4 regions of the Zestomonas ipomoeae genome follow, and region 3 is predicted to be linked to each of the others. Evidence: predicted binding sites of a transcription regulator. Region 3 holds the regulator's gene; each other region holds the start of a gene.
The links. The regulator FliA, encoded in region 3, starts transcription of late flagellar genes. The targets are predictions, from matches to a motif close to CTAAAGTTTNNNNNNNNNNNGCCGNTAA.
Positions count from the first base shown of each region.

Region 1: a site for FliA is predicted at 2,214-2,241, ahead of ACWKV7_RS23725 (methyl-accepting chemotaxis protein). Genes of this name have one in related genera too.
Region 2: a site for FliA is predicted at 3,037-3,064, ahead of ACWKV7_RS23755 (methyl-accepting chemotaxis protein). Genes of this name have one in related genera too.
Region 4: a site for FliA is predicted at 2,027-2,054, ahead of ACWKV7_RS15705 (methyl-accepting chemotaxis protein). Genes of this name have one in related genera too.

Region 1 covers NZ_JBSKHQ010000003.1:93,501-97,994, reverse strand. Annotated here, with positions in the region: gene ACWKV7_RS06145 (ATP phosphoribosyltransferase regulatory subunit) at 1-791, shown strand, start outside; gene ACWKV7_RS06140 (adenylosuccinate synthase) at 847-2,142, shown strand; gene ACWKV7_RS23725 (methyl-accepting chemotaxis protein) at 2,272-4,206, shown strand; tRNA gene ACWKV7_RS06125 (tRNA-Leu) at 4,316-4,402, opposite strand.
Region 2 covers NZ_JBSKHQ010000013.1:33,689-38,182, forward strand. Annotated here, with positions in the region: gene ACWKV7_RS23750 (methyl-accepting chemotaxis protein) at 1-1,221, opposite strand, end outside; gene ACWKV7_RS23755 (methyl-accepting chemotaxis protein) at 1,326-2,960, opposite strand; gene ACWKV7_RS14895 (PA2778 family cysteine peptidase) at 3,224-4,183, opposite strand; gene ACWKV7_RS14900 (PA2779 family protein) at 4,168-4,494, opposite strand, start outside.
Region 3 covers NZ_JBSKHQ010000001.1:357,608-362,101, forward strand. Annotated here, with positions in the region: gene ACWKV7_RS01525 (chemotaxis protein CheA) at 1-376, opposite strand, end outside; gene ACWKV7_RS01530 (protein phosphatase CheZ) at 389-1,183, opposite strand; gene ACWKV7_RS01535 (chemotaxis response regulator CheY) at 1,203-1,577, opposite strand; gene fliA (RNA polymerase sigma factor FliA) at 1,661-2,407, opposite strand; gene fleN (flagellar synthesis regulator FleN) at 2,404-3,234, opposite strand; gene flhF (flagellar biosynthesis GTPase FlhF) at 3,293-4,494, opposite strand, start outside.
Region 4 covers NZ_JBSKHQ010000014.1:64,390-68,883, reverse strand. Annotated here, with positions in the region: gene ACWKV7_RS15710 (malate synthase G) at 1-1,945, shown strand, start outside; gene ACWKV7_RS15705 (methyl-accepting chemotaxis protein) at 2,306-4,051, shown strand; gene ACWKV7_RS15700 (substrate-binding periplasmic protein) at 4,082-4,494, opposite strand, start outside.

The DNA.
Region 1 (4,494 bases), on a different contig from region 3:
GCGACGCCAGCCCGGCCAGCGACGTCGAGGTCATCAGTCTGATGCTGGAGACCCTCGAATTGGCGCGGGTGCCGGACGTGCACATGGATCTCGGTCATGTCGGCATCTACCGGGGCCTGGCGCAAGCCGCCGGGTTGTCCGGGGATGCCGAGCAACTCTTGTTCGATGCGCTGCAGCGCAAGGCCACCGACGAGATAGCCGAGCTGACCGCGTCGCTGCCAAAGACGCTGGCCATCATGCTGCGCGCGTTGGCGGAGCTGTGCGGCGGTCGCGAGGTGCTCGATCTGGCGCAGGCCGCACTGGTGGAGGCACCAGCCCAGGTGCATGCCGCGTTGGACGAGTTGATCGCCATTGCCGACGCCCTGAGCCTGCGCTATCCGGAGCTCCCGCTATATTTCGACCTTGGCGAGTTGCGGGGTTACCACTATCACACCGGAGTGGTGTTTGCCGCGTTCGTGCCGGGTGTGGGCCAGTCGATCGCCCAGGGCGGTCGCTATGACGATATCGGCGCGGACTTCGGCCGGGCCCGCCCGGCGACCGGTTTTTCCACCGATCTGAAGAGCCTGGTGAGTCTCGGCAGCCTGGAGCTGGTCGAAGCTGACGCGGGTGTCTGGGCACCGGACAGCCACGACCTGTTGCTCTGGCAGGTGGTTCAACGGCTGCGCCGCGAGGGCGAGCGAGTGGTCCAGGCGCTGCCCGGACAAGAGTTAACGGACGCGCGCGAGGCAGGCTGCGATCGGCAGTTGGTGCAGCGCGAGGGTTCCTGGCAGGTGACGCCGCTGGCGTCCTGAGTATTCCGTCGGCCGAGGGCCGGCACCGAGCTTCCGCGATTAGAGGACAAGCGTTATGGGTAAGAATGTCGTGGTCCTGGGCACCCAGTGGGGTGATGAGGGCAAGGGCAAGATCGTCGACCTGCTCACCGACCAGGCTGCCGCCGTGGTGCGCTACCAGGGTGGCCACAATGCTGGCCACACTTTGGTGATCGAGGGCGAGAAAACCGTGCTGCACCTGATCCCCTCGGGCATCCTGCGCGAGGGCGTGCAGTGCCTGATCGGCAACGGTGTGGTGCTGGCGCCGGACGCGCTGATGCGCGAGATCGCCAAGCTGGAGGAGAAGGGCGTGCCGGTGCGCGAGCGCCTGCGTATCAGTCCGGCTTGCCCGCTGATCCTGTCCTATCACGTGGCCTTGGACCTTGCCCGCGAAAAGGCCAGGGGCGACGCCAAGATCGGCACCACAGGTCGTGGCATCGGCCCGGCCTACGAGGACAAGGTGGCGCGCCGCGGCCTGCGCGTCGGCGACCTGTTCCACCGTGAGCGCTTCGCCGCCAAGCTGGGCGAGATCCTCGACTACCACAACTTCGCCTTGCAGCATTACTACAAGGAGCCGGCCATCGACTTCCAGAAGACTCTGGACGAGGCCATGGGCTATGCCGAACAGCTCAAGCCGCTGATGCTGGACGTCACTGCGCGCCTGCACGAGCTGCGCCGCGAAGGCGCCGACATCATGTTCGAGGGCGCCCAGGGCTCACTGCTGGACATCGACCATGGGACCTATCCCTACGTCACCAGCTCCAACACCACCGCCGGCGGTACCGCCACCGGTTCCGGCTTCGGTCCGCTGTACCTGGACTATGTGCTGGGCATCACCAAGGCCTACACCACCCGGGTCGGCTCCGGTCCGTTCCCCACCGAGCTGTTCGACGACGTCGGCGCATTCCTCGCCAAGCGCGGTCATGAGTTCGGCGCGACCACGGGCCGCGCCCGGCGCTGCGGTTGGTTCGATGCGGTGATCCTGCGTCGCGCCATCGAGATCAACAGCATCTCCGGCCTGTGCCTGACCAAGCTCGACGTGCTCGATGGGCTGGACACCATTCGCATCTGCGTCGGCTACAAGGACCACAACGGCGAGGTGCTGGTCGATGCGCCGACCGATGCCGACAGCTACATCGGCCTGCAGCCGGTGTATGAGGAAGTGCCGGGCTGGAGCGAGTCGACCCTTGGGGCGAAGAGCCTGGACGAGCTGCCGGCCAATGCGCGCGCCTACATCAAGCGCGTAGAAGAGTTGGTCGGTGCGCCGATCGACATCATTTCCACCGGTCCGGATCGCATCGAGACCATCATCCTGCGCCACCCGTTCGGCTGATCGGGGCTGTCGCCGGGCAAAGGGTCGCGCAAGCGGCCCTTTTTCTTTTCGGGCACGGTGCAGGCTTTGCGCTATATAAATCCCAGAAGTCGCCGTTATACCGGTAACGGTCGTTGAGGAGTGCCTGCCGTGTCTGCCGTCCTTTCGCTATTGCGTAGCCGCCTGCTGCTGCCGGTTTTCGTTGCCTTGGGTGTTGCCTTGCTGGTCCAGGTGCTGGTTGCCGTGGCCCTGACCCGGGGTACGGTGGCGGTACTGGTGGCGGATATCGACCAGCGCCTGGGAGCGGATAGCCAGCGCCTGGGCGGTGAGCTGGAGCAGGCCGGGAGGGAGGTGCGGGGCGGCCTGGAGGGTCTTTCCACGCGGGCTCGCGAGCGGCTCGGCTCCGGCCTGTCGACTCGCCTGGAGAACGAGCAGGCACAGCTGCGCGGCGTACTCGAGCGCAACCTTACCCAGTCGGCCGATGAGCTGGCCGGGTTGCTCGCGGCGGTGGCGCCCAAGGCCATCTGGGATAGCGACGTGCCGGCGCTTACCGAGCTGGTACGCATGGCGCATCGCAACCCGGCGATACTCTTCGTGGTGTATTCCGATGCCAATGGCGAGCGCCTGACGCGCCACCTCAATCGCCAGGACCCGCGTGTGCAGGCGCTGTTGGAGAAGGGGGAGGGGCGCGGTGCGCTGGACAAGGTGATCGACGCGGCGCGCAAGGATTCCGGTGTCTACCTCGCCGAGGCGGCCGTCAGCCCGATGGGGTCGGAGATCGGCAAGGTGTTGCTGGGTATCTCCACGGCGGCGGTTGACGAGGAGCTGGCGGCGCTGGACAAGCGCTTCGCCGGCTTGATCGTGGATGCCGGTCAGCTGGTGTCTGAGGTGTTGAGCAGTGCTGCGGCCGACAGTGGCGCGGCACTGGATGCGCGGCTCGGGGCGGCCCGCCAGGCAGCGGCTGGCATGGCGACGAACAGTCGTGCGGCGGTGGAAAAGGCGGCCGATGGGCTGCGTTGGAACATCGGCTTGAGCCTGGTGCTGGTGGGGTTGGGCGTGCTGTTGGTGGTGGCGCTGGTGCTCGGTCGGCGGGTGCTCAGCAAGATCCGACTGCTGATCGTCGCCCTGGATGATCTGGCGGCCGGAGAGGGTGACCTGACTCGGCGCATCGAGCTGAATAGTCGCGACGAGCTTGGCGACATGGCGGCGGCGGTCAACCGCTTCGTTGCCAAATTGCAGCCGATCGTGCGCGAAGCGGGCGAGGTGGCCGAACGTACCGAGGAGGAGATCCGTGGCTTGGCCAGTCGCAGTGCGGCAGCGGAGTCGGCGGCCGGACGCCAGCGCGATGAAGTGGCGGGCAGTTTGCAGGCGCTGGCGGCGATGGCCGAGGATGCCCAGGCCGAAAGCCAGGCCATGCAGTCGGCGCTGCAGCGGGTCGGGGCCATTCGCCAGGCGGCCCATGACAACGCGGCAATCGCGGCCCGCGTCAGTGCGCTGATCGAGGAACTGGCGGCCAGCGTGCAGTCCGGCACGTCGGTGATCGAGCGGCTGGCGCGGCAGAGCGAGGAGGTCGAGGTAGTGCTGACGGTGATTCACGGTATCGCCGAGCAGACCAACCTGCTGGCGCTGAATGCAGCGATCGAGGCGGCGCGCGCGGGAGAGAGCGGGCGCGGCTTCGCCGTGGTGGCCGACGAGGTGCGGGCGCTGGCGAGCAAGACCCAGCAGTCCACCGGCGACATCAAGGCGCATATCGCTGCGTTGCAGCAAGGTGCTCGGGAAGCGGTGGAAGCTATCGGCCAGGCTGGGGCGCGGGCCGAGCAGGGGCAGGGGGCGCTGCGTGAAAGCGCGCGTCTGCAGCAGTCGGTCCAGGAGGCGGTGGACGAGGTGCATGGCGCCATCAACGCGGCGACCCAGGCCTCCGAACACCAGGCCGAAGGTGCTGACAAGGTGCGTGGCAGGGTCGAGGTCATCCATAGCGAGGCGCAACGGGCGGCCGAGGCGGTAGCGGCGACGGCGGCCAGCGGGCGAGTGCTGCAGGGGTTGGTGGCGCAGTTGAAGGCAAGTCTGGGGCAATTCCGCGTATAGGGCGGAAGTGCGGGAAAAGGGCTGCAGGCCCTTTCTCGCCCTAGGGTAGAAAAATTTGCAGAAACGGAAAAAACAAAACCGAGCCATTGGCTCGGTTTTGTCTGGAATTTGGTGCCCAGGAGAAGACTCGAACTTCCACGGTGTTGCCACCGCTAGGACCTGAACCTAGTGCGTCTACCAATTCCGCCACCTGGGCATTGAGTTCGATGATTGCTCATCTATTCTCAACTCAACAACGTTTGCCGTCGTTGTGGGGGCGCACTATACGGATCGAGTTTTAGCTTGTAA
Region 2 (4,494 bases), on a different contig from region 3:
GCGCTGCTGCTCGACATCGCGGTGCGCGGTTTCGGCGGAGCCCTGCAGGTCGCCAGCCGCCTGCTCCAGGGTACGCGACGCCTGCGCCACCTCGGCGACGGTCCGGCGGATCTTTTCGACAAAGGTATTGAAGCTCTGCGCGAGACGTCCAAGGTCGTCCTGCCCCTGCACCGGCAGGCGCTTGGTCAGGTCCCCCTCGCCTTCGGCCATGTCTTGCAGCATCTGGTTGATCTGCCCCAGCGCCCGCACCAGGGCGGCGCCGACGCCGTAGGCCACCAGCCCGCCGAACAGCAGGGCCGCCAGCACCAGCCCCCAGAACAGCTGGTTGACCTTGGCCACGGTGTCGTCGGCCGTGCTCGACGCCTCGGCCATGGAATCCATGATGCTGCCCTGCAACTGGCTGGCCAGGTCGGCGATCTGCGGGTCGATGCGATCCATCTCCAGCAGCGCGGCGTTGCGCGCCTCGACCAGTTGCACCGCCTTGGCCGCCGCAGCCTTGTACTGCTCGAGGCTGGCCAACGCGCTGTTGAGCTTTTCCCGAGTGCTGTCGCTGCTGGTGCGGTCACGCAGGACGCTGATGGTGCTCTGGGCATTGTCCAGTTCTCGGGCAAACGCCTTGGCCTGCTCGGGCTGGTTCTCCTGCAGGTACTGGTAGAGATACTGGCTGCCCAGTAGCAGATTGCGCATGCCGGCGCTGGAATAGAAGACGGCATCGAGATCGAAGTCCTGCTGCGCGTTGCCGAGAATCGAAGAAAGGATTTTCTCGATCGCCGGGCCGTGCTGGCCCAGTTCGCTGCCGACCAGTTGCTGGCGCTGCTGGCTGAGGGGCACCAGTTGCTCGCGGAACAGACGGCTGTATTGCTGATGTAGCTTCTCGATGGCTGCCAGCAAGCGTTGCCGCTCGGCATCGTGCAATTGCTCACCGGTGCGCTGCAACGCCTCGCTCACGCGCCTGTCGAGCTGGGAGAACTGCTGCTCGGCAGCCGCCTCGCCACTGCGGGCATATTGCCGCACGGAGAGCTGCAAACGGGCCATGCCGTCGGCCACCTGGGCAATGTGGCCCATGTTCGGCCCCAGTTCCCGGGTAACCACATGCACGCGGCTGGCAATGCTGCTCAGGGACAGCGACGACACGACCCCCAGCACGATCAGCAAGGTGCAGAGCACCACCGGGACAATGGCCGTCTTGTAGGCAATCCGCAGATCGGCGAACCAACGCATAGGCAACAATCCTCTGATACGACCGGCAACTGTCCATCGGTGTTATCGGCCGCGACTCGATCGACAAGAGGCTCGCTGCGGCAACGGAACACGAGCGGCAGTGGTTACACGCGGAATTGCCCCAGGAGCTGGCTCATCCGCTCGGCCAGTTGATTGAGATTCTGGCTGGCGGAGCTGGATTGCTCGGCCGCCAGGGTATTGTCATGAGCCAGGCCGGCAGCGGTGGTCACGGTCTGGTTGATGTCTTCCACCACCTTGGCCTGCTGCAGCGTGGCACTGGCGATCGAGGCGTTGAGCGCCGTCAGGTTGCGCAGCGACTGGGTGATCTGCGCCAGGCTTTCGCTGGCCTGGCTGGCCTGCTCGACGGTCGCCTGGGAGGCTTTGCTGCTGTCGTTGATCACCTTCACCGCCGCCTCCGAATTGCTCTGCAAGCGCTCGATCATCGCGTGGATTTCCGCCGTGGACTGCTGGGTCCGCTGGGCCAGCAGGCGTACCTCATCCGCCACCACCGCGAATCCCCGGCCCTGCTCGCCGGCACGCGCCGCCTCGATGGCCGCGTTCAAGGCCAGCAGGTTGGTCTGCTCGGCAATCGAGCGAATCACTTCCAGCACGCTGCCGATCTGGGTGCTCTCCTCGGCCAGCGTCTGGATCACCTGCACGGACTGGTCGATGGTCGCGGAGAGCTGGTCGATCTGCCGCAGGCTGGTGTCGATGTTCTGCTGGCCCTGCTGGGCTTGCGCTTCGGCCGTCTGCACCTCGCTGGCGGCCTGCTCCGCATTCTTCGCCACGTCCTGCACGCCATAGGTGACCTCGTTGATCGCCGTCGCCACCTGCTCCATCTGCTGCGCCTGCTGCTGGCTGTGCTGCAGGGTATTGCCGGCTACCCCGCCCAGGGATCGAGCCGCCTCGTCCAAGGTACCGGCGGCCTGCAGCGTCTGGCCGATGACCTGCCGCAGCTTCTGGGTGAAGGCGTTGAAGTGGCTGGCCAACGCGCTCAGTTCGTCGTGCCCCTGGGGGTCGAGGCTCCGGGTCAAATCGCCCTCGCCGCTGGCGATATCGGCCATGGCTCCGACCACCTCCTGCAGCGGCCGGGTGATACTGCGCACGATCAGTCCCAAGAGCATCCCCATCAGCACCACGATCACCAGGCCGATGCCGGAGGCGCGCCAGGCCTGCTCGCGGAACTGCTGCTGCACGTCGTCGACATAGACGCCGGAGCCGAGAATCCAGCCCCAGGGCTGGAACAGTTCGATATAGGACGTCTTCGGCACCGGGTCGCTGCTGCCGGGCTTGGGCCAGCGGTACTCGACCATGCCCGCGCCCTGGCTCCTGGCCACCCGCACCATGTCATTGAACAGCGCCTTGCCATCCGGGTCCTTGATCCCTGAGAGGTCCTGCCCTTCCAGCTTGGGGTTGGTCGGATGCATGACCATGCGCGGCCCAAGATCGTTGATCCAGAAATAGTCGTCGCGGCCATAGCGCAGCCCCCGGATCAGCTCCTTCGCCTGCATCTGCGCGTCCTCGCGACTGAGGCTGCCAGCCTGTTCCAGGCCGTGGTAATGCTTGAGAATGCCCACCGCGCTCTGCACCACGTGCTGGGTTTTCTCCGCCTTGTGCTGATACAGGTCGCTGCTGATCTGCCGCAGCATCAACACCCCCAGCACGAACAGCATCAGCACAGCCACGGCGAGAATCAGCCAAAGGCGACGGTTGATCGGCAGATTGCGAAGACTGCTCATGCTATGGCTCCTGTTCTTCTTATTGGCGCATTCCAGCCATGCAGCAAGACCCCGCAGCCCTGCTGTGCTCGCCTGGATATCGGCGGCGGCAGGCCAAACTGAATGACCATGACTATAAAGTCACAAACAGAATGACCGGCGCTGTTTAGCAGAAGGATAGCCGTGATAGCTATAAGACATCTAGCGAATGGATGTTCGCTTGAGAGACTCAGGAGGCAATAACGCCCGCTCAAGGGCGGGCGCGGTCGGCAGGGTCGGTGGATTCAAGGGCAGCTGGGCGGCGGTGCACATTGCCCGGGCCGTTCGACTGACTGGGCCGGCGCTGCCTGGAAGCGAGCCTCGCCAGGCGCGAGCCGCTGGGCGCACAGGCGCGCCGTCCTCGCCCCCTCCTGGCAACCGCGCTCGGCGAGCACCTCGGAAAGATTGAACCAGCCGGCGGCAAAATCCGGCGAGCGCAACAGGCTCCGCCGCAGCGCACCCTCGGCCCCGATGCGGTCACCGTCACCGTACAAACCATTGGCCAGCGCGAACCAGGCAATCGACGCCTCGGGCCAGTGCTCGGTCGCTGTCCGATAAGCCTCAAGGGCCGTGGATTTGCGACCGGTTTCCTCGAGATCGCTGGCCGCCTGCAACCATGGCCGCAGCCGGGCAGTGGCTGGCAGGCGATCAGGCGGCAAGGTGAGCACCGCCCAGTGCCCGGCGCGCTGCCAGGTGGCGACGAAACTTTGGAAATCAGTGACCCAGCGCCGCGTCGTACCGGAGCGCAGCGTTACCGTCTGTTCGCGACGGTCATAGCCCACCAATACTGCGTAGTGCCAGCGCGGCCACCAGTCGAACGCAAGATTCTGGAACACCAGTACCGGGTTGCCGGCCGCCACCTCGGCCAACAGTTCCTCCAGCCGCGGCTGCAGCGGGTAGACCAACAGATCGTGCGCGCGCGCAGCAGCCACCAGTTCGACCTGCAGGCTACCTTCCCGCCCGGGCAGGTATACCCGTTCCTTGAGCAAGCCCGGCGTGGTGAGCACGCCCCGCTGGTTGAGCATGGCGGCGAGGGCCGCAGGCCCGCACTGGTAGGCCTGCTGGGCGAAAAAAGGCACTTCGTTCAGCTCGACCCGCTCAGGCAAACGCCCGATATCCGGCGATACCGGCAACCGGGCGCAGCCTCCCAGACACAACAGCAAGACCAGGATGACATAACAACTGCGACTCACCGATTGATGCACTTGACGAAGCTGAAGAGATCGGTCGCACACAGCATGTCGGTAATGATGAAGATCACCAGGAACAACACGATGATGCCCACCGCGTTGGCCCCCGCCGGCGCCTCGCTAAGCTGCTGGTTGAACTGCGCCAGCTCGGCAGCGGTGAGGCTGTCGATGCGCTGTTCGACCTGGGCCCGGTCGACGCCCAATGCTTCCAGCTTCTGCTGGACCTGGCGGTCATCGAGCATGCCTGACAACTGCTGGCGGTCGACCTTTTGCTGATGCTGCGAAAGGATTTCCGGGGTGCCGATCATGGCCGCCTGGGCCAGCGG
Region 3 (4,494 bases):
GGCGCGCCAGGGCCGCGAGCAGTTCGGGGGAAGCCGGTGTCGGTTCGGTGCGCTCGCGCACCTGGCCGAACATTTCGTTAACCGCGTCCAGTGCCTGCAGGACGACATCCATGAGCTCCGAGTCGACGCGCCGCTCGCCCTTGCGCAAGATGTCGAAGACGTTCTCGGCGATGTGGCAGCACTCGACCAGTTCGTTCAGCTGGAGAAAGCCGGCCCCACCCTTGACGGTGTGGAAGCCGCGAAAAATGGCATTGAGCAACCCCGTGTCGTCCGGGCGGCTCTCAAGCTCAACCAACTGCTCGGACAATTGTTCGAGAATCTCGCCGGCCTCTACCAGGAAGTCCTGGAGGATTTCTTCATCGGCGTCGAAGCTCATATGGATGCTCCCCTAAAAACCCAGGCTGGATAGCAGATCGTCGACGTCGTCCTGGCTGGACGCGACGTCTTCACGCTTATCGGCATTAATCTGCGGACCTTCACCTTGGGAGGACGCTTTTTGTTGTTGTTTTTTCTGATCGGCTTGCAATGACTCTTGATCGTGCTGGATGCCGGCGAAGCGATCCACCTGGCTGGCCATCAGCACCAGCTTGAGCAGGTTGCTTTCCACCTCGGTCACCAGTTGGGTCACCCGCTTGATCACCTGGCCGGTGAGGTCCTGGTAATCCTGCGCCAGAAGGATGTCGTTGAGGTGGCTGGAGAGCTTGCCGCTGTCGCGCTCGCTGCGGGTCAGGAACAGTTCGATGCGCTTGGCCAACTCACGAAAACCGTCCGCGCTCATTTCCCGGCGCATGAAACGGCCCCAGTCGGCTCCCAGGCTCTGCGCCTCGTCGTTAAGATCGTTGACCAGCGGAGCGCACTCCTCCACCAAATCCATGGTGCGATTGGCCGCTTTCTCGGTCATCTGCACCACGTAGTTCAGGCGCTCGGTCGCGTCGGCGATCTGCGAGACTTCCTTGGCATGTGGCACCCGAGGGTCGAGCTGGAAGTTGACGATGGCGTTGTGCAGCTCACGGGTCAGCTTGCCGACCTCTTGATAAAGGCCGCGATCACGCACTTTGTTGAGCTCGTGAATGAACTGCACCGCTTCGCTGAAATTGCCTCGTTCCAGGCTATTGACCAGCTCACGGGCATTGGCTTTCAGGGTCGACTCAACGTCACCCAGTTGGGAGTCTTCGTGTTCCATAGCGCCCTCGCGGCAGGCATCAGCCGTTGACCCGCTCGAATATCTTTTCGATCTTCTCTTTCAGTACCTGGGCCGTGAACGGCTTGACCACGTAACCGTTCACCCCGGCCTGGGCCGCTTCGATGATCTGGTCGCGTTTGGCCTCGGCGGTCACCATCAGCACCGGAAGCGTTTTCAGGCGCTCGTCGGCACGCACCGCGCGCAGCAGGTCGATGCCGGTCATGCCGGGCATGTTCCAATCGGTGACGAGAAAGTCGAAGCTGCCACTTTGCAGCATGGGCAGCGCGGTGGTGCCATCGTCGGCCTCTGCGGTATTGGTGAACCCCAAGTCGCGCAGCAGGTTCTTGATGATCCGTCTCATCGTTGAGAAGTCGTCAACGATGAGGATTTTCATGTTCTTGTCCAAGTCGACCTCCGTACAGTCCTAACGCACTCAGTTCCTGAGAACGCCGTTTAATCGCGAAACCGGCTTGCTCTTCAACTTGCCCGCCACTCGCTCAGGCGCGCCCGCAGACGCGCGGCGCACTGGCTGTGCAACTGGCTGACCCTCGATTCGCTGACGCCCAGTACCTCGCCGATTTCTTTGAGATTCAGTTCTTCGTCGTAGTACAGCGCCAAAACCAGGCGCTCGCGCTCTGGAAGGTTCTCGATGGCTTCGGCCAACGCCAGGCGGAAGCGCTGGTCTTCCAACTCGCTCGCAGGCTCGGGTTGCGTACTGCCGCCGTCTTCGCGCAGCCCACCGTGCTCGCCGTCCTGGAGGAGATCGTCGAAACTGAACAAACGGCTGCCCAAAGTGTCGCTCAGAATGCCGTAGTAATCTTCGAGACTCAATTGGAGTTCGGCCGCAACCTCTTGATCTTTAGCGTCTCGACCGGTTCTGGCCTCGATTGCCTTGATGGCGTCGCTCACCATGCGGGTGTTGCGATGCACGGAACGCGGCGCCCAGTCGCCCTTGCGCACCTCGTCGAGCATCGCGCCACGGATGCGGATACCGGCGTAGGTTTCGAAGCTGGCCCCCTTGCCAGCATCGTATTTCTTCGAAGCTTCGAGCAGGCCGATCATGCCAGCCTGCATCAGATCATCCACTTGCACGTTGGCCGGCAGACGCGCCAGCAGGTGATAGGCAATGCGCTTGACCAACGGGGCATAGCGCTCAATGAGTTGATGCTGCGAGTCCTTCGCCTGTGCCTTGTTGTACATACGAAGTCCACTGGCTGCTGTCATACGGATGAATCTGCTACTGGCTGCACCAAGCGCTCGACGAAGAACTCCAGGTGGCCGCGCGGATTGGCCGGAAGCGGCCAAGTGTCGACCTTCTGGGCAATCGCCTTGAACGCCAGGGCGCACTTCGAGCGGGGGAACGCCTCATACACCGCTCGCTGCTTCTGCACGGCTTTGCGTACCGACTCGTCATAGGGAATCGCCCCTACGTATTGGAGGGCCACATCGAGAAAACGATCAGTGACCTTGGTCAGCTTAGCAAAGAGATTGCGACCCTCCTGCGGGCTATGGGCCATATTGGCCAGCACACGGAAGCGGCTCATGCCGTAATCGCGATTGAGCAGCTTGATCAGCGCGTAGGCATCGGTGATCGAGGTCGGCTCGTCGCAAACCACCACGATGACTTCCTGGGCGGCGCGAACGAAGCTGACCACCGCATCGCCGATGCCTGCGGCGGTGTCGATCACCAGCACGTCGAGGTTGTCGCTGATGTCGCTGAAGGCCTGGATCAGCCCGGCATGCTGCTGCGGCGAGAGCTGCACCATGCTCTGGGTGCCGGAAGCGGCGGGCACGATGCGAATGCCGCCGGGGCCTTGCAGGAGCACGTCACGCAGCTCGCATTCGCCGTGAATGACGTCGGCCAGCGTGCGCTTCGGCGTAAGGCCGAGCAGGACATCGACGTTGGCCAACCCCAGGTCGGCATCCAGCAGCATGACCCGCCGACCGAGATCGGCCAGGGCCATGGACAGATTGACCGACACGTTGGTCTTGCCGACGCCGCCTTTGCCGCCGGTCACCGCTATCACCTGTACGGGATGCATACTACCCATGTTCTCTACACACCTTGTCTTGCTGCGACTGAGGCATCGTTGAAATCCTCTGCGCTGACTACCCGGCGCGGCGCGGCGGGTTGTGATACAGGCCGGCGAACAGGTCGGCCATGGCTTCCTCGCTCGGCTCCTCGGGTGCCTGCAAGCTGACGGCCCGGCTCACCAGTTGGTGGCTGCGCGGCAGGTGCAGATCGTCCGGAATGCGCGGCCCGTCCGTCAGGTAGGCTACCGGCAGACGCTGGCCAATAGCCAGCCCCAACACCTCGCCCAGGCTCGCGGCCTCGTCCAGCTTGGTCAGAATGCAACCGGACAGACCGCAGCGCTTATAACTATGGTAGGCCGCCTTGAGCACTTGGCTCTGACTTGTGGCCGCCAAAACCAGATAATTTTTTGCTTTCACCCCCCGGCTGGCCAGGGTTTCCAACTGCATGCGCAAGGCCGGATCGCTGGCCGGCAGGCCAGCGGTATCGATCAACACAACGCGCTTCTTCGCCAACGGCGCCAGGGCCTGGGTCAACGACTGGCCTGGATCCACCTGGGTCACCGAGACATTCAGGATGCGCCCCAGGGTCTTGAGCTGCTCCTGGGCACCGATGCGATAGCTGTCCAGACTGACCAGCGCAATGTGCTGGGCGCCGTATTTGAGCACATAACGGGCCGCCAGTTTGGCCAGCGTAGTGGTTTTACCCATTCCGGCCGGACCGACCAGGGCGATCACCCCGCCCTCCTCCAGCGGTTCCTGCTTCAGCGTCTTGATCGCATGAGCCAGGTGGGCCAGCAGCATGCGCCAGGCCTGGCGCGGCTCCTGGACGTTGGCGACCTTGTCCAGCAGGGCGCGGGACAGTTCGGCGGAAAGCCCCATGCGCTGCAGGCGGCGCCACAGGTTGGCCTGCTGCGGACGGCGGTTCTGCAGTTGGCCCCAGGCGATCGAGCCGAGCTGCACTTCGATCAGCTCGCGCAGGCCGTGCAGCTCGAAACGCATCGCGTCGAGCACGCGCTGATCGGCCGCCGGCTTCGCCGCGGCCGCTGCTACCGGCCGTGGTGTCGGGGCCGGAGCCACGGCAGGCTTGGCCTTGGGTGCCGGAGCCGAAGCGCCAAGCAGTTGGCGGTCCTTTCCGGCAGTCGCTGCACTGCCGGCCAGTTCGGCCTGGGCCGAGGCGATCTTCGCCTGAGTCCTGCGCAGCTCGGCCTCCAGCGCCGGGTTCGGCTGGCGAACCGGCTCCGGCGGCAGCTGGTAATCGAGCGCAGCGGTCAACTCGA
Region 4 (4,494 bases), on a different contig from region 3:
CGTCGCCTACAAGGCCTTCCTCCAGGAGATCGGCTACCTGCTTCCGGAACCGGCCGACTTCCAGGCCACTACCCAGAATGTCGACGAAGAGATCGCCCGCATGGCCGGCCCGCAGCTGGTGGTGCCGGTGATGAACGCGCGCTTCGCCCTGAATGCCGCCAACGCCCGTTGGGGCTCGCTGTACGATGCCCTCTACGGCACCGACGCGATCAGCGAGGAGAACGGCGCGGAGAAGGGCAAGGGCTACAACAAGGTACGCGGCGACAAGGTCATCGCCTACGCCCGCGCCTTCCTCGACGAAGCCGCGCCGCTGGCCGCCGACTCCCACGTCAATGCCACCCGCTATCACGTCGAAGACGGCACCCTGCTGGTCGAACTCAAGGACGGCACCACCACCGGCCTGAAGGACGCTGCCCAGCTGATCGGCTTCCAGGGCGATGCCCACGCGCCGATCGCCGTGCTGCTCAAGCACAACGGCCTGCACTTCGAGATCCAGATCGACGCCAGCAGCCCCATCGGCCAGACCGACGCCGCCGGCGTGAAGGACGTGCTGATGGAGTCCGCGCTGACCACCATCATGGACTGCGAAGACTCCGTGGCCGCCGTCGATGCCAACGACAAGGTGGTGGTGTACCGCAACTGGCTGGGCCTGATGAAGGGCGACCTCGCCGAGCAAGTCGCCAAGGGCGGCCAGACCTTCACCCGTACCATGAATCCGGACCGCGTCTACACCAAGGCCGACGGCAGTGAACTGACCCTGCATGGCCGTTCCCTGCTGTTCGTGCGCAACGTCGGCCACCTGATGACCATCGACGCCATCGTCGACCAGCAGGGCTACGAAGTGCCGGAAGGCATCATGGACGGCCTGGTCACCAGCCTGATCGCCCTGCACAACCTCAAGGGCAACACCAGCCGCAAGAATACCCGCACCGGCTCGGTGTACATCGTCAAGCCGAAGATGCACGGCCCGGAAGAAGTCGCCTTCACCACCGAACTGTTCGGCCGCGTCGAAGACGTGCTGGGCATGGCGCGCAACACCCTCAAGGTCGGCATCATGGACGAGGAGCGCCGCACCACCGTCAACCTCAAGGCGTGCATCAAGGCCGCCAGCGAGCGCGTGGTGTTCATCAACACCGGCTTCCTCGACCGCACCGGCGACGAGATACACACCTCCATGGAAGCCGGCGCCATGGTGCGCAAGGCGGCGATGAAGAGCGAGAAGTGGATCGCCGCCTACGAGAACTGGAACGTCGATATCGGCCTGGCCACCAGCCTGCAGGGTCGCGCGCAGATCGGCAAGGGCATGTGGGCCATGCCCGACCTGATGGCCGCCATGGTCGAGCAGAAGATCATGCACCCGCTGGCCGGCGCCAACACTGCCTGGGTCCCCTCGCCGACCGCCGCCACCCTGCACGCCCTGCACTACCACAAGGTCGACGTGTTCGCCCGCCAGGCCGAGCTGGCCAAGCGCGAGCGTGCCTCGCTGGACGACATCCTGAGCATCCCGCTGGCGCCGAACACCAACTGGTCGGCCGAGGAAATCCAGAACGAGCTGGACAACAACGCCCAGGGCATCCTCGGCTACGTGGTGCGCTGGATCGACCAGGGCGTGGGCTGCTCCAAGGTGCCGGACATCAACGACGTCGGCCTGATGGAAGACCGCGCCACCCTGCGCATCTCCAGCCAGCTGCTGGCCAACTGGTTGCGCCACGGCATCGTCACCGAGGCGCAGATCGTCGAGAGCCTCAAGCGCATGGCACCGGTGGTGGACCGGCAGAACGCCAACGATCCGCTGTACCGCCCGCTGGCGCCGAACTTCGACGACAACATCGCCTTCCAGGCCGCCCTGGAACTGGTGGTCGAAGGCACCAAGCAGCCGAACGGCTACACCGAGCCGGTGCTGCACCGTCGTCGCCGCGAGTTCAAGGCCAAGAACGGCCTCTGACCGCCAAGCGCCACCCAGAGAAACCGCCCCCCGGGGCGGTTTTTCGTTTCCGCCCGCCTGTCGGCCAGCCGGCCCGCCGAACTCAAGAGCGGGTGGCAGCAGCCGATGCTGTTCTACGATTAGACACAGGTTGTTGCTGCCAGGCAGTCAGGCACGGGCAACCCGACAGGACTCGGACGCTTCGCCAACAGGACCCGCCTCGACCACCCAGCACCCGGCACTCGGCTCGCCGACCCAGGCTGCCCTGCCCCACGCGACACCACCAACCCGCGACCCTCCACTCAGGAATGGGCAACTCAGCGAACGGCTGCGCCCTGACATGCACAGGATCACTTTGCTCTGTCATGAGGCCGAATATCGATGGGTACCAGCAGTTCCTCGAAAGCCATCCCGATCACCCTATGCGCCATCGCGGCCACGTTCATCGCCTTGCTCTACAGCTTTCTGGCGATGAAGCAGGCCTCCTCGGACCTGCGCGAGGTCAGCGAGAACCGCTACAACTCCTACCTGCTGGCGGACGAATTGCGCCAGAGTTCGGATGACCTGACCCGCCTCGGGCGCACCTACGTGGTGACCGCCGACCCGCGCTACGAACAGCAGTACCTGCGCATTCTCGACATTCGCAACGGCAAGGCGCCCAGGCCGCAGAAGTACCACCGCATCTACTGGGACTTCGTCGCCGCGGGCAACGACAAGCCGCGCCCCGACGGCCAGACCATCGCCCTGTCCGAGCTGATGAAGCAGGCCGGCTTCACCGAGGCCGAGTTCGCCAAGCTGCAGCAGGCGCAGGCCAACTCCGACGGCCTGGTGCAACTGGAGGTCAAGGCGATGAATGCGGTGAAGGGGCTGTTCGACGATGGCAACGGCGGCTACACGCGCCGCGCCGAGCCGGACATGGAACTCGCGCGCACGTTGGTGCACAGCCCGGAGTACCACACCTACAAGGCCAACATCATGAAGCCGGTGGACGAGTTCTTCGGTCTACTGGAGGAGCGCACCGGCGCCGCGGTGCAGAACGCCGACCAGGCACTGGGCCGGGCCCAGAACCTGTTCATCGCGGTGCTGCTGGTCTTGATCGCCGAGGTGATCCTGCTGATCTACCTGGGCCGCAAGCAAACCCTCGCCCGGCTCGGGGCCAAGCCGGCCGTACTCGACCAGGTACTCGGCGAAATCGCCAACGGCAACCTGGCGGTGGCCATTCCCGAGGCCAGCGCGGACAGCGCGCTGGGCCGCGTGCGGGTGATGAACGACCGGCTCAAGGCCCTGATCGGCGATGCGCTGGCCACCAGCGAGCGGCTGCATGCGGCGGTCGGCCAGGTCGGCGAGATGGTGGACAACACCGCCGCCAGGGCCGCGCAGCAGAACCAGATGACCGACCTGGTGGCGACCGCGGTCCACGAGATGGGGCTGACGGTGCAGGAGATCGCGCGCAACGCCAGCGGCGCCGCGCACTCCTCGCAGGCGGCGCGCAACGAGGCTCAGCAGGCCAGCCAGGTGGTCGACAAGTCCGCCCGTCATATCGAGAACATGGCCGACGAGATCGGCAGCGCTGCCCAGGCCGTGGGTCATCTGGCTGAGCAGGTCGCCTCCATCGACCAGGTGTTGGCGGTGATCCGCGGGATTTCCGAGCAGACCAACCTGCTGGCGCTGAACGCCGCCATCGAGGCGGCGCGCGCCGGGGAAATGGGCCGCGGCTTCGCCGTGGTGGCCGATGAGGTGCGCACGCTCGCCGGGCGCACCCAGGGTTCCACCGACGAGATCCAGCAGATGATCCAGGGCCTCAAGCAGGGCGCGGAAACCGCCGTCAACTCGATGCGCGCCAGCCAGGCCGCCACGGGCACGGGAGTGGAAGCCAGCCAGCACACCGCTGAATCGCTGCAGCTGATCAGCCAGCAGATCGACCACATCAGCGACATGAACCGCCAGGTAGCCACCGCCACCGAAGAGCAGTCGTCGGTCACCGAGGAGATCAATCGCAACGTGCAGGGCATCGCCGATATCGCCCACTCGACCACCCACGAGGCCCAGCGCTGCCAGGAGGACTGCCGTACCCTGCGCCAGCTGGCCGACAGCCTGGCGGCGCAGATGGGCGGTTTCCGCCTCTGAGACCGCGGCGTTCGAGCGGGCTGGCCCGGCTCAGTCCAGCTCGACGCCGTAGCGCCGGTAGATCTCGCGGATCTGGCCGTTGCCGTAGAGTTCCTTGAGCCCCTTCTGCAGCCGGGCGATGACGGCGGGGTCAGTGCGCGGATGGCAGGCCATGGCCTCCATCATGGTGAGAAAGGGCAGCACCTCCACCGGGCGGTCCTCGGTTTCCTTGGCCAGGCTGCTGATCACCGCTTCGCTGGAGGCCCACAGCGGTGCGCGACGACGCATCAGCTTGAGCAGGTTGAGCGATTCCTTGTTGGAAAACTCCACCTCGAAACCCTCGCCTTGCAGGTATTCGCCGGCACCCGAGCCGAGGTGGCTGAGAATGCGCAGGCCATGGGCATCCTCCAGGCTGCGCAGCGACGGCACCTTGTCGGGCGGCGCATACAGGCTCAGGCGCGAGA